DNA from 3 places in the Streptomyces sp. NPDC056373 genome. Region 1 is predicted to be linked to each of the others. Evidence: riboswitches for the same ligand, from Rfam matches in the RefSeq annotation. Region 1 holds a riboswitch; each other region holds the start of a gene.

Region 1 (3,265 bases):
CGCACCGTCATCGGTTCGGGGCGGGAGATGTCGCCGGCCAGGATCGGCGGGCGGACGTAGCGGGTGCCGTAGGACTGCACCCAGCCGTGCTGGGTGGCGAGGTAGCCGGTGAGCTGTTCGGCGAAGTACTGGACCATGTCGTTGCGTTCGGGCTCACCGTGCACCAGGACGTCGAGGCCGGTCTTCTCCTGGAAGGCGATCACCTCGCTGATCTCTGCCCTGACGCGCTCCTCGTAGGCCGCTGTGTCGATCCGGCTGGCGCGCAGATCGGCGCGGGCGGTGCGCAGTTCGCCGGTCTGTGGGAACGAGCCGATGGTGGTAGTGGGCAGCAACGGCAGCTTCAGATAGGCCCGTTGGGCGGCGGCTCGCTGACGGTACGGGTAGGAGCGGCGCGTGTCGAACGCGGTGACGGCCGCCGCGCGGGCCCGGACGGCCGGATCGCGGGTGATCGGTGAACCCGCCCGGGAGGCCAGGTCTGCCCGGTTGGCGGCGAGTTCCGCGGCGATCGTGTCGGTGCCCTGGGCGAGTCCCTTGGCGAGGGTGACGATCTCGGCGGTCTTCTGGCGGGCGAAGGCGAGCCAGCGCAGGATCTGAGGCTCGATGTCCCGCTCCGCCGCCGCGTCGAGAGGGACGTGCAGGAGGGAGCAGGAGGCGGCCACGTCCACCCGGTCGGCCAGTCCCAGCAGCGTGCCGAGCGTGGTGAGCGAGGCCGACAGGTCGTTGACCCAGATGTTGCGGCCGTTGACCACACCCGCGATCAGGCGCTTGCCGGGCAGCCCGCCCACCCCGGCGAGGGCGTCGAGGTTGGCGGCGGCCGACTCGGTGAAGTCCAGGGCGAGTCCCTCGACCGGCGCCTTGGCCAGCACGGGCAGGGCGTCGCCGAGCCGGTCGAAGTACGAGGCCACCAGCAGCTTCGGCCGCTCGGTGAGGGCGCCGAGGTCGCGATATGTGCGCGCGGTGGCGTTCAGTTCGGCCGGGGTGCAGTCCTGGACCAGGGCGGGCTCGTCGAGCTGCACCCACTCGGCGCCCGCCGCCCGCAGGTCGGCGAGGACCTCGGCGTACACCGGCAGCAGCCGGTCGAGGAGGGTGAGCGGCGCGAAGTCCGCGGGCACGCCGGGGGCGGGCTTGGCCAGCAGCAGGTAGGTGACGGGACCGACCAGGACGGGCCGGGCGGCCAGACCGAGAGCGAGGGCCTCCTTCAACTCGGCGACCTGCTTGGCCGAATCGGCCGTGAAGACCGTGTCCGGCCCCAACTCCGGCACTAGATAGTGGTAGTTGGTGTCGAACCACTTCGTCATCTCCAGCGGCGCGACGTCCTGGGTACCGCGCGCCATGGCGAAGTAGCCGTCCAGGGCGTCGGCTTCGACGGCGGCCCGGTGCCGCTGGGGGATCGCGCCGACCATGACGGTGGTGTCGAGGACGTGGTCGTAGTACGAGAAGTCACCGGTGGGCACTTCGTGGATGCCGACGTCGGTGAGCTGCTGCCAGTTCGTACGGGGTAGCTCGGCCGCGGTGTCCTGGAGCGCGGCGGCGGTGACGCGGCCCTTCCAGTAGCCCTCGACGGCCTTCTTCAGTTCCCGGCCCGGTCCCTGGCGGGGGTAGCCGTACACGGTGGCCCGTGCTGCCGCGGCTGCGGACTTCGATGTCACGGAGATCTCCTTCGCGAGATGATTCCCTGAGACCCGGCGACGGGACGAGAGCGCGAAGGGGTGACGGACCGGACGGAAACGGCTCGTTGGCCGCCCGCTCGGTATGCACGCCGACCCGCCCACGAGGTCACCGGGACATCCGCGTACGAGTCGTCCGTACGCGGGCAACGGGCAGGTCTTCGGACTCACGGGCACGTCCCGTCGTACGAAACCGCCGTACGAGACACCTACTGGCCGTCGCTTCCCAGGCCCTGTACCTCGGGCCCAGTGCGTATGACGGCGGTCGTTCCCGCTCACCGCTGCGGGGCAGTCCCGGATTCCCACCGGGTTCCCTCTTGCGACGCGCCTGCCTGGCGGACAGGGCGAACCAGCTGCGCGCCACAGCCTATAGCCACCGAGGCGACACGGCTGTACCGCTTCGGCGGCACCGGCTTGACAGACGAACCGCACCACCTCGCGAAGGACGACACCACGATCCAAGTGACCGTCGGCCACCCGTGGCAGCGACGTACCCGATCTGGCCCAAGGACCGACCGGAGCAGGTCGCGGACAACCTCGCGGGGGTACAGCTCCTCCGTGACCACCAACCGCGACGACGCGTCCCGTGGACTGACACGCGCGGAACTGCTCGCGCTGCCTGCAGCAGTGGACCTGGAGACGGCGAACCGTGCGCTGTCCCTCAGCCGCACCACGGGATACCAGCTCGCCAAACATGGGCGTTATCCGTGCACGGTCCTCCGGCTGGGCAACGCCTATCGGGTCGTCACCGCCGATCTGCTCAAGCTGCTGCGCATCGACGTGGCGGAGACCGCGGAAGCCGAAGAGGCCGCCGCCGCGACGACGACGGCCGACGACGTCCCTGCGGCCTGCTGTTGCTGCAGATGCTGTTGCGCTCATCGCTGCGGGCGGCCTGTGTGATCCCGACAAAATGTGTCAGCATGGTGGCGTCGAGGGCCTACTTGTCTTCGCGTACCGCGTCGCTCAGGGGGCGGGGAGCGCAAGGGGAGCGCGGACGCCTGTGGACGGCGTAACACGGCGTACCGGCAGCGGGACCGCGATCGGTGCTCTGATCTGCGAAAACAGGATCTGATGCGATTGCGTGGCACACCTCGTCACGATCCCTATCGGGCTCGTAATGCGTAGGTCTCGGGTTCGAATCCCGAAGGCGGCTCTCTCTGAGGCCAGGTCAGATTCCTTCTGACCTGGCCTTTTGCGTTACGGCCCGGCAGCAAGCCCCCCGGCGACACGAGCCTGCTGAAGCGCGGACGGGGCTTTTGTGCGATATACAGTCATTTGGGTACCCCGCTTGCCGTCAGGCTTGATTCTCTGGAGTCCTCCCGATGACGTCGATGAGTCGCCTGCCATGAGGCCCCACCCGACGCGGGGGCGGATCACGGCGCTGGACGCCTACGACATCCGGTTTCCCACGTCGCGCCGGCTCGAAGGGTCGGACGCCATGAATCCCGATCCGGATTATTCGGCGTCCTATGTGATCATCCGCACCGATGCCGGGGACGGGCTGGAGGGGCACGGGTTCTGCTTCACCATCGGCCGGGGCAATGAGGTCGAGGTGGCGGCGATCGACGCGTTGCGCCCGCATGTGGTGGGGCTGCGGC
Region 2 (3,265 bases), on a different contig from region 1:
CCCCCTATGCGTGAGACGAGGACGAGTGCTGCTAGCGGGCCGCTACCGGCTGGATGTGGAGATCGGGCGCGGTGGAATGGGAGAGGTCTGGCGCGCGTACGACGAGACGCTCGCCAGGGCGGTGGCCCTCAAGCTGCTGCTCCCCCAGGACACCGACGCCACGGCGGCCTCCCGGTTCCGTCTGGAGGCTCAGACCGCCGGACGTCTCAACCACCCCAACGTGGTCGGTGTGCTGGACTTCGGCGAGTACGACAACCGGCTGTACCTGGTGATGGAGCTGGTCGAGGGCGACAGTCTCGCCGGGGTGCTGACCGGCTCCGGCTCGCTGCCCGCCGAGCGGGTGGCCGTGCTCGCGGCGCAGGCGTCCGCGGGGCTCGCCGCCGCGCACGCGCAGGGCATCGTGCACCGGGACGTCAAGCCCGCCAACCTGCTGCTGGACGCGGGCGGCACGCTGAAGATCGGCGACTTCGGCATCGCGCGGTTCCTCGACGACCCCGGCGCCGCGCTCACCGCCACCGGCCAGATCATCGGCACCGGCCTCTACCTCGCGCCCGAGCGGGCGCTGGGCAAACCCGCGGGGCCCGCGTCCGACATGTACTCCCTGGGCTGCGTGCTCTACCAGCTCCTCAGCGGACGTCCCCCGTTCGAGGCCGACACCGCCGTCGCCCTGCTCCACCAGCACCTCGACTCGGTTCCCGTGCCGCCGCGCGAGCTCGGTGTCGCCGGACTTCCACCGGCGTTCGAGAACTACCTCCTGGGTCTGCTGGCCAAGCAGCCCGAGGACCGCCCCACCGCACAGCAGGCCGCCGAGTGGTTCGCCCAGGGCGCCTGGCGGGGCCTGCCCGAGCCGCTGCCGGAGGTCTCCCCGCCACTGCGGGCGAACACCGCGTCCGCAGCGATGCCCGCCGGGCCGGGACCGTACGCGACCGCCGAGACCGGCAGCCCGACCACGTACGCGCTGCCCGCCACCAAGGGTCATCGCACCGCTGCCCGGGCGGCCCAGGCGGGGCGTTCGGGCCGCTCGCGCGGTCGCGGGGGCCGGGGCAACCGGTCGAAGCTGGCCGCGACGGCCGCCGCCGCGGCACTGTTCGTCGCCGCGATGCTCATCGGCATGCGCTGGTTCTCACCCGGCACGACCGCGGAGGGGACGGAACCCGACGCGTCCCCGAGTGCGAGCAGCCCGGCCGCCACGCCGTCCACCGACCCCGCCACGTCCGGCTCCTCCGGCTCCGCCGGCTCACAGGCCGACCCGGCGGCCGGCCCGGGGCCTGCCGACACGCCCGCGACCGGCACCGTGGCCGATGTCACTCCGTCCACGCCGCCCCCTTCCCCGACCCCTCCCGCGTCCGCGCCGGACGTCGCGACTCCGACGCAGGAAGCGGTCCACGGCGGCCCCGAGCAGCCGAAGCCGCAGAAGCCGCGCCAGGCCGGGCAGGACGGGGAGAGCGACGACGGCGGGGACGACGCGGGCGACGACTGACAAGGTCCGGACGTCGCGCGGCGGGGCCTTGCGCGCAGCGCGTGGACCGGCCGGGGGATGCGCCGGTGTGCGAACGGGCGCCCCCTCGCGCGCCCCTTGGGTGGCTTGTCATCGCCCTTACCCCGGCCTTATTGTCACCAGGCCTTGGTGAACGGGAAATCCGGTGTGATGCCGGTGCGGCCCTCGCCACTGTGAATCGGGAAGTCCGGCTCCGGCCCTCATGGGCAGCCACTGGGTCCTTGCGACCCGGGAAGGCGGAGACCGGGCGGTGGTACCCGTCAGCCAGGAGACCGGCCAAGGCGCGTCAACCATCCACGAGGTGCTGGAGAGGGTCTGCTGAGCCATGCACATAGCCGAGGGTTTCCTTCCTCCGGCGCACGCGGTCGCCTGGGGCGTCGCGTCGGCGCCGTTCGTCGTCCACGGAGTCCGGTCGCTCACCCGTGAAGTGCGCGAGCACCCCGAGAGCACCCTGCTCCTCGGTGCGTCCGGCGCCTTCACGTTCGTCCTGTCCGCCCTCAAGCTCCCGTCCGTCACGGGCAGTTGCTCGCACCCCACCGGCACGGGCCTGGGAGCCGTCCTGTTCCGGCCGCCCATCATGGCGGTGCTGGGCACCATCACCCTGCTGTTCCAGGCGCTGCTGCTGGCGCACGGCGGCCTGACCACGCTCGGCGCCAACGTCTTCTCCATGGCGATCGTCGGTCCCTGGGCCGGATACGCCGTCTACACACTGCTGCGGCGCTGCGGCGCGCCGCTGATGGTGGCGGTGTTCTGCGGCGCGTTCGTCGCCGACCTGTCCACCTACTGCGTCACCAGCGTGCAGCTGGCGCTCGCGTTCCCCGACCCGGGCAGCGGATTCCTGGGCGCGCTGGGCAAGTTCGGTTCCATCTTCGCCGTCACGCAGATTCCGCTCGCGGTGAGCGAGGGACTGCTGACCGTGCTCGTGATGCGGCTGCTGGTGCAGTCCAGCAAGGGCGAACTGACCCGTCTGGGCGTGCTCCTCGCCAAGAAGCAGGCGACCGGGACGGAGACCGAGGTGGCGGCCCGATGAAGCGGAACACGAAGATCAACCTCGTGCTGCTGCTCCTCGTGGCCGCGCTCGCCGTGCTGCCGTTGGCGCTCGGTCTGGGTGACCACAAGAAGGAGCCGTTCACGGGCGCCGACGCCGAGGCCGAGACGGCGATCACGGAGCTGAAGCCGGACTACGAGCCGTGGTTCTCGCCGCTGTACGAACCGCCGTCCGGTGAGATCGAGTCGGCCCTGTTCGCTCTCCAGGCGGCTCTCGGCGCCGGTGTCCTCGCCTACTACTTCGGTCTGCGCCGGGGCCGCAGGCAGGGCGAGCAGCGGGCGCTGGAGCGGGAGTCCGGCAGCGCGCTTCCCGGCGCCGCCGGGAAGTCCGCCGCGGAACGGGACTGAGCCCGGGTGCTGCCGATCGACGCGGCGGCGCACAGCAGTCGCTGGCGCCGCCGCCATCCCGTGGACAAGGCCGTGCTCGGGCTCGGCCTCACCGTGCTCGCGATCTCCCTGCCGCCCTGGCCGGGCGCGGCCCTGGTCCTCCTGACGGCCCTGGTCGTGCTGCTGGGTCCGGCCGGTGTGCCCGGGCGGCGGTTGTGGCGGGCGTACCGGGTGCCGCTGGGCTTCTGTGTGACCGGCGCGTTCACGCTGCTCGTCCAGGTGGGCGGGCCAGGGGGGTTCGTCTCGCTCGCCGCCGACGGGCCGGTGCGGGCCGGGGAGTTGCTGCTGCGGACCTCGGCGGCCTCCCTCGGGGTGCTGCTGTTCGCCTTCACG
Region 3 (3,265 bases), on a different contig from region 1:
ATCAGCACGCTCGCCGAGGTGATGAAGCTGACCAGCTGCTGCCAGCTCGGGAACGGCAGGAAGCAGACCACGCCCGTCACGAAGGACACGATCAGCCCGAACCACGGCACGCCGCGCCCGTCGGTGCGGACGAACAGCTTCGGCGCGTAGCCGTTGCGGGCCAGTCCGTAGGAGACCCGGGACGTGGCCGTCGTGTAGATCAGGCCGGTGCCGCCCGGGGAGACCACCGCGTCCAGGTACAGCACCACGCTCAGCCAGCCGAGGCCCAGCAGGGTCGCGAGCCCCGCCCACGGGCCGCTGATGCCGGGGTAGTCGAGCTTGGTCCACCCGTGTGCGAAGGAGCCCAGTGGCAGGGCGGCGATGAAGACGACCTGGAGCAGGACGTAGATGGCCGCTCCGATGGCGACCGAACCGATCGTCGCGCGCGGCAGGTCCCGCTGCGGGTCGCGGCTCTCGCCCGCCAGCTGGATCGCCTGCTCGAAGCCCAGCAGGGCGAAGATGATGCCGCTGGAACTGACGGCGCTCAGCACACCGTGGGCGCCGAACGGGGCGAAGCCGTGCTCGGTGAAGTTGCCCGGGTGGAAGTTGCCCGCCGCGATGATGAAGATCGCGGCCAGCGGCACGGCCACCTTCCACCAGGTGGCGGCGCTGTTGGTGTGCGCCAGGATCCGCACCCCGAGGAAGTTGACGACGACGAACACGGCCATCAGGACGACCGCGACGACGAAGCCGCTCGTCGTGAGCGTCCCGTCCTTCGCGTGCTGGAAGCCCTGGGCCCAGTGCCAGTGCCCGGCGTAGCCGATCATGGCCTCGACCTCGATCGGTGCCACCGTGGCGGCCTGGAGCCAGGCGAACCAGCCGAAGGACATGCCGGCCAGTCCGCCGAACGCGTAGTGCGGATAACGGGCGGTGCCGCCGGCGACCGGGAACATGCCGCCCAGTTCCGCGTGCACCAGGGCCAGCAGCACGATCGCCACCGCACCGATGAGCCAGGACAGGATCGCCGCGGGGCCGGCCGCCACGACGGCCTTCTCGGCGCCGTACAACCAGCCCGAGCCGATGATGGAGCCGACCGAGGCCCACATGAGCCCGATCAGCCCGACATCCCGGCGCAGGCCGTCTCTTTCCATGAATGCAGGGGCCTCTCATAGAGAACTCGGAGAGTTCGGCGAGCAAGAGGCCTCAGATTAGGAATCGACCGCCCGGCGGCAGAAGACGAGTTGTGCAGCCTTGACCGGGCGCGGGAAGCCTTGACCGGCTGCGGGCATTTCCTGGAAAACGCTTCAGGATTCCTGTACGCGGTGATGAGGCAGCCGTGGGATCTCGATTGCCGGACAGCGGTCCATCACCATCTCCAGGCCCGCCGCCCGGGTCCGGTCGTACGCCGCCCCGTCGATCACGCCGAGCTGGAACCAGACGCCCTTCGCGCCCTTGGCGACCGCCTGGTCCGCGACGGCCCCGGCGAGGTCGCTGTTCACGAACACGTCCACCACGTCCACGTCGAAGGGGATGTCCGCCAGGCTCGCGTACCCCTTCTCCCCGTGCACCGTCTCCGCCTTCGGGTGCACCGGCACGACGCGCTTGCCGAAACGCTGGAGCACGGCGGCGACGCCGTACGCCGCGCGCCGCTGGTTCGACGACAGGCCCACCACGGCCCAGGTGTCGCCGAGCTCGGTGAGAATCCTGCGGACCGTTGCCTCGTCGCCGTACACCGGCGGCCTCCTCGGAAGTCGTGGACGAGCTGCTCTCCGTTCAACGGCGCCGGGTGCGCGGTGATTCCCCGGAGGGCCCCGTGATAGCTTGCCGGGGCCAGTCGAACCCATGTACGTGGGTCAGGGAATCCGGTGCGAATCCGGAACTGACGCGCAGCGGTGAGGGGGACGGGCGGGGCCTCGGCCACTGGACTCCTTCACGGACGTCCGGGAAGGCGCTCCGACCCGGGTGAACCCGAGTCCGAAGACCTGCTGGCGGCCCCCGCGGCCGCGCGCGGCGGGGGAGCACCGTACGACCGGGCTCCGCGACCGAGCCCTCGACGACTGAGGACTGGTTCCCGTGCCCCTCGCCCGCCCCGCCCGTGCCGCCGTCCTGCTCGCCGCCGGTTCCCTGCTCCTGACCGGCTGCGGCGGGAGCACGTCCACCGACGCGAAAGCCGCCGTCACGCTCACCGACTGCGGGCACGAGGTCCGCGTGGCCGCCCCGCCGCGGCACGCCGTGTCCCTCAACCAGGGCACCACCGAGATCCTGCTCTCCCTGGGGCTCGCCGACCGCATGGCGGGCACGGCCACCTGGACCGACCCCGTGATGAAGGGACTGGAGAAGGCGAACGCGACGGTGCCGCGCATCGCCGACGACAACCCGTCCTTCGAACGCGTCCTGGACACCGAGCCCGACTTCGTCGCCGCGTCCTTCGTCTCCACCCTCGGAAAGGGCGGCGTCGCGACCCGCGAGCAGTTCGAGAAGCTCGGGGTCCCCACCTACGTCTCCCCGTCCGACTGCGCGGGCAAGGACAACTCGGGCGGCGGCGACGGCACCCGCGACAAGGCCCTCGGCATCGACACCGTCTACGGCGAAGTCCACGACCTGGCAACCGTGTTCGGTGTGCGCAAACGCGGCGACGCCCTCGTGGCCTCCCTCCACAAGCGCATGAAGACGGCCACGCAGGGCATCGACGCCTCCGGCGTCACCCTCCTCTACTGGTTCGCGAACTCCGATTCGCCCTACATGGCGGGCTGTTGCGGAGCACCCGGCATCATCACCCGGGCCCTCGGCGCGAAGAACGTCTTCGACGACACGCACGAGGAGTGGCCACAGGTCAACTGGGAGACGGTCGCCGACCGCGACCCCGACGTCCTCGTCATCGGCGACCTGACCCGCGAGTCCCAGACCGCCGAGTCCGCCGCGAAGAAGATCGCCTTCCTGGAGTCCAACCCGGTCACCAGGAACATGGACGCGGTCCGGCACAAGCGGTACGTGCTGCTCAGCGGGCAGGCCATGAACCCGACGATCCGGACCGTCGAGGGCGTGGAGCAGGTCGCCGCCGGGCTGCGCCGGTTCGGGCTGGTGAAGTGACCGCCCGCGAGCAGGAGCTGCCGGCCGCCGGGCCCGGGCGCCGGGCCGGGCTCGCGCTGGGTCTGGCGGGGGCCGTCGCGCTCGTGACCTCCCTCGCCGTGGCCATCACCATCGGCCCCGCCGACATCGGCGTCGCGGACGTGTGGTCCGTCGTGGCCGCCCATCTCGGCCTCGGCGACTCGGGGCTCACGACGAT

The links. Region 1 has a riboswitch for cobalamin ahead of metE (5-methyltetrahydropteroyltriglutamate--homocysteine S-methyltransferase). Riboswitches for the same ligand answer to the same signal wherever they lie in the genome.
Region 2: linked by a shared signal. The riboswitch ahead of ACFCXS_RS21015 (energy-coupling factor ABC transporter permease) and the one ahead of metE (5-methyltetrahydropteroyltriglutamate--homocysteine S-methyltransferase) in region 1 are both predicted to bind cobalamin.
Region 3: linked by a shared signal. The riboswitch ahead of ACFCXS_RS20115 (ABC transporter substrate-binding protein) and the one ahead of metE (5-methyltetrahydropteroyltriglutamate--homocysteine S-methyltransferase) in region 1 are both predicted to bind cobalamin.

What each region holds. Positions count from the first base shown of each region.
Region 1 covers NZ_JBHJPX010000019.1:43,095-46,359, forward strand. The annotation lists gene metE (5-methyltetrahydropteroyltriglutamate--homocysteine S-methyltransferase) at 1-1,649, opposite strand, end outside; cobalamin riboswitch at 1,802-2,036, opposite strand; partial or broken gene ACFCXS_RS33155 (hypothetical protein) at 2,226-2,438, shown strand; gene ACFCXS_RS33160 (enolase C-terminal domain-like protein) at 3,013-3,265, shown strand, end outside.
Region 2 covers NZ_JBHJPX010000009.1:269,753-273,017, reverse strand. The annotation lists gene ACFCXS_RS21020 (serine/threonine-protein kinase) at 26-1,480, shown strand; cobalamin riboswitch at 1,609-1,794, shown strand; gene ACFCXS_RS21015 (energy-coupling factor ABC transporter permease) at 1,824-2,528, shown strand; gene ACFCXS_RS21010 (energy-coupling factor ABC transporter substrate-binding protein) at 2,525-2,893, shown strand; gene cbiQ (cobalt ECF transporter T component CbiQ) at 2,900-3,265, shown strand, end outside.
Region 3 covers NZ_JBHJPX010000009.1:75,169-78,433, forward strand. The annotation lists gene ACFCXS_RS20105 (APC family permease) at 1-1,130, opposite strand, end outside; gene ACFCXS_RS20110 (CoA-binding protein) at 1,284-1,712, opposite strand; cobalamin riboswitch at 1,794-1,984, shown strand; gene ACFCXS_RS20115 (ABC transporter substrate-binding protein) at 2,053-3,069, shown strand; gene ACFCXS_RS20120 (FecCD family ABC transporter permease) at 3,066-3,265, shown strand, end outside.